2 regions of the Paenibacillus glycanilyticus genome follow, and region 2 is predicted to be linked to the other one. Evidence: riboswitches for the same ligand, from Rfam matches in the RefSeq annotation. Region 2 holds a riboswitch; the other holds the start of a gene.
The links. Region 2 has a riboswitch for cobalamin ahead of ACR9FF_RS16670 (ABC transporter substrate-binding protein). Riboswitches for the same ligand answer to the same signal wherever they lie in the genome.

Region 1 (2,201 bases), 720 kb from region 2:
AACGATTGCCTCGCATGATTCGGACCGAAGCTTACGGCAGAAGGATGCTTTTTACCCATTATCATATTGCGCCGGACAAGTTTAACGATCCGATTAGCAAAGATCCGTTTAGCCCAATCGTTGAGCCAAGCCTGTCCAATCTGGAAAAGCTGTTCAATGGTTGCGAAGACGCATTGATCGGATTCGGGCATCATCATCCGGTACATTATTTCGTCAGCAAGAGACAAACGTTTGTGAATCCCGGTTCCCTTGGCTGCAACAATAAGCCCACTGCCAGATACGCGATCGTTACGGTGAGCGAGCAGGGTTTTGAGGTGCAATTGCAGGAGGCGGAATATGATAATTCGGCATTCCTTGCTTCCTACGAAAAGCTGGATGTACCCGACCGGGAGTTTATTTTGCGAGTCTTTCACGGGGATCAGCTGAGAGAATAGGCCTATAGAATTGAAAAATTTAGCATGACAAAACGAAAAATATTCGTTATGATGAGCAAGCAAATTGAATACGAGATAAGTATCAGGTGCCAATGATACCTTCCGCCGGTTAAGGCGATGGTATTGGATTGGTTAAAAGGGAAGTTGGGTGAGAATCCCACGCGGTCCCGCCGCTGTAAGAGACGAGTTTATGCGCATATCCACTGGGCAACCGGGAAGGGTGCATAGGCATTGACGCTCGAGCCAGAATACCTGCCTGATTCTTTTTTACACCGCAATTCTACGAGCGATAGGAGGGTGTTCATTATGCATGCTTATTTTGACATGTTTACTTGACCAAGCCCTTCAACTTTCACGAGTTGGAGGGTTTTTTGCTGTGTGGATAGGTAGTTATGCAAGAGAATGAGAGAGTTATAGAAAGGGAGCTTGTAATGAAAAAAAATAAATGGTTAGTGTGGTTGCTTGTTATTGCGGTAACTTTATCCGTTGCGGCAACGCCAGCCCGTATGTCTTATGCCGACCCGGCAGATACGCCGGAAGGTTACGTCACGCTAGATGTGGAGAAATTTACACTTGGACAGGGCTATATTAAAGAACCCGTGAAAGTGCCTTTTTATGAAGGGGACAATGGGGCTGCCTTGGTCGACCGTCTTCTTGGGGAAGAGAATTACAAGCATACGGGATCGATCGATAGCGCTTTTTATTTATCCAAAGTAAAAGATAACGATTCCAGGCCGGTTGAGCTTCCGGCTTACCTTACAAAGATGCTGGAAGACAATCATGCGGTGCTTGGCGGCAAAGTGGATGAGAATTGGCTTGGAGAGTTTGACTACACCAATATGTCCGGTTGGATGTTTGCCGTAAATAATGCGTTCCCTCCCGTTGGCTTCTCAAATTATGAGCCGCAAAACGGCGATGTCATCCGTGTTCAATTTACCGTATACGGATACGGAACGGACCTTGGCAGCGAATGGGGAGAAATCCGACTTGCCAACAAGGATGGATTAACGGAAGCGGTAGCTGAAATTAACAGCTCACCTGTCAAACAGGAATTGCTGAATGATGAGAAGATTGGTCCAGCGTACGAACATGCATATGCAACATTACAAAATATTGAAAGTACGCAAGAGGAAGTTAATTCAGCTTTGACAGAATTGGCAGGAGCTCAGGATACAACTCCTCCTTCCATCACGGTTAATGGATTTGTTAACAATCAGGTCGTAACGGCACAACAGCTCCCGTTCTCGGTATCGGTTACGGATAACGTTCAGCAGACAATCGACCCTGAAGTGAAGCTGAACGGGAACCTGCTGCAACCCTCCAGCGGACAATATACGGCTGATCTTGTATCTGGCTTGAATACGATTGTTATCAAAGCGGCTGACGGTGCGGGTAACCAGGCAACGCAGACCTATACGGTTACATACAAGGCAAGTGCAGCAGGTACAGTCAGCCAATACGTTGACCGCAATCTGGCTTATCTATTATCAACGGTAAGCAATCCCGTCTTCGGAACGTTAAACGGCGAGTGGTCAGTCCTAACCTTGGCACGCGGCAACTACCAAGTGCCGGATGGCTACTATGACGCTTATTACAAAAAGGTCGTAGCGGCTGTTCAGGATAAACAAAATGTTTTGGATCCAAATAAATATACCGAGCACTCCAGAGTTATCCTGGCGCTGACTTCGATCGGCAAAGATGTAACGGATGTCGGTGGATACAATCAACTCGAGAAGCTGGCAGATTTCAATAAAATTATTGCTCAAG
Region 2 (2,201 bases):
ATCGGCAGTCCAGCTATTCAAAGATTCGCGGAAGAACGCCAGAAGCTTGGGGAAACGGTGTTATACGTAGCGGATAATAACCGGGTAATCGGAGCTATATCCTTCATCGATGCGGTAAAGGCTTTTGCCAAGCCGGCCGTGACGCAGCTTCGGAAAGCAGGAGTAACCGTGGTTCTGGCAACGGGAGATCATCCTGCGCCTGCCTTGAGCGCGGCCCAAACGGCGGGAATCGATCCTTCGAAGGTCTATGCCAATATGCTGCCTGAAGATAAATTGGAGCTGGTTGACCGCCTGAAGGAGCAGGACTACAAGGTTGGGATGGCTGGCGACGGCTGGAATGACGCTCCGGCACTTGCCGCGGCGGATGTAGGCCTCGCGATGGGAGACGGTACGGATGCGGCGTTAACGGCCGGGCATATTACGCTTCTCCAGCCCCGGATGACCGCTATTCCGGAGGCTTTGCTGATCAGCCGCCTAACGGTTCGCAATGTCCGGCAAAATCTGACGTTTGCTTTTATCTATAACGCGCTTATCATTCCGTTCGCCGCTTGCGGCATGCTTCAGCCATGGATGGCCGGTACGGCAATGGCGTTCAGTTCGGTGTCGGTGGTGGGCAACGCCATCCGTCTTGGAGCAAGATTAAGAAGAGCTGCTGGACAATTCTAGAATATGGGTGGTATAGTTACGTTGGTCGAAAACGAATAAATCATGGAACAGGTGCTGCAGGAGCCGACAGGCTGTTGCAAGCTTAATAGGGAAGTCCGGTTAAAATCCGGCACGGACCCGCCACTGTAAGAAGCGGTCTAATTTTAATTAGACCCGTGTGCCAGCTTACGTCACTGAATGCAATATTCGGGAAGACGCTGGCGCTACTGCTTCGAGTCAGGAGACCTGCCTGTTTGCATAACGCTGTACCTACGCGGAATTAGGGAAGTGTTGGAATGAGGGAACCCGTCTTTCTTTGCGCGCATGCAAAAAAAGACTTCCGGCATTTCCGGCACCTTTGCCGGGAATGCCTTTTTTTGTTTTCGATTCAAGATAAATAGAAGGGGTGCTTGGAAACAATGGTTGGGAGAAACAAAAGATTGTCGAAATTAATGCTGGCCATGCTGATGGCCGCAATTCTGGTCTTTATGGCGGCATGCGGCGCTAACAAAGCGAACACGAACGATGCGGGGAATGCGGGCGCGTCGGCATCGCCGATTCAAAGCGAGCAGCCGGCCGAAAGTCCGGCAGCCGCAGCGGAGACGGTATATCCGTTCAAGGTGACGGATGCTACGGGAACGGAATTGACGTTTGAGAAAGCTCCAGCGAAGGTCGTATCTCTCGCGCCAAGCGAGACGGAAGTTCTTTATGCGGTTGGCGCAGGCGAAGAAGTAGCCGGCGTTGACAGCTACAGCAATTATCCGGAAGAAGCGGCGTCCAAGCCTAAAGTAGGCGACATGACGACCAATATCGAAGCAGTCGCGGCTCTTAATCCCGATCTTGTAGTGGCTTCCTCTACGATGAATACCGATGCGGTCGAGCAGCTTCGCAAGCTGAACATTACGGTTCTTGCCACGGATCCTAAAACTTACGATGAAACAATTGCCAAAATCGAGACAATCGGTAAAATAATGAATAAGAACACGGAAGCCGCGCAAGTCGCAACGCATATGCGCGATGTGAAGCAGCAGGTGACGGATGCCGTGAAGGACGCTCCGAAAAAGCTGGTTTACCTGGAATTCTCGCCAGGCTGGACGGTTGGTTCCGGCACGTTCCTGGATGAACTGCTTACGATTGCCGGCGGAACGAACGTGGGCGCTTCGCAAGCAGGCTGGTATGAAGTTAGCGCGGAAGAAGTCGTGAAGCAAAACCCTGAAATTATCCTTTATCCTGATCTGGGAGAGGATCCGAATCCAATCGTTACCGGAATTAACAGCCGTCCGGGCTGGGATGCGATTGATGCGGTGAAGAACAAGCAGATGTTCGAAGTTGGCAATGACGAGACTTCGCGCGTAGGTCCGCGTCTTGCGGATGCCCTGCTGCAGGTTGCGAAAGCTCTTCACCCGGATCTTGTGAAGTAAGATGAAAAGAAAACTAGCGGTCTATGGAGGAGCAGCTTTGCTCCTTCTTGCTGTTTCTATCGTTCTAAGTTTGTCGATTGGGTCCTCCATGATTCCGTTTGCCGATGTATGGGGAATCCTCTGGCATCAGCTTCC

Region 1: linked by a shared signal. The riboswitch ahead of ACR9FF_RS13280 (S-layer homology domain-containing protein) and the one ahead of ACR9FF_RS16670 (ABC transporter substrate-binding protein) in region 2 are both predicted to bind cobalamin.

Annotation. Positions count from the first base shown of each region.
Region 1 covers NZ_CP195155.1:2,896,313-2,898,513, forward strand. Annotated here, with positions in the region: gene ACR9FF_RS13275 (metallophosphoesterase family protein) at 1-434, shown strand, start outside; cobalamin riboswitch at 530-708, shown strand; gene ACR9FF_RS13280 (S-layer homology domain-containing protein) at 866-2,201, shown strand, end outside.
Region 2 covers NZ_CP195155.1:3,614,305-3,616,505, reverse strand. Annotated here, with positions in the region: gene ACR9FF_RS16675 (heavy metal translocating P-type ATPase) at 1-666, shown strand, start outside; cobalamin riboswitch at 699-913, shown strand; gene ACR9FF_RS16670 (ABC transporter substrate-binding protein) at 1,086-2,066, shown strand; gene ACR9FF_RS16665 (FecCD family ABC transporter permease) at 2,068-2,201, shown strand, end outside.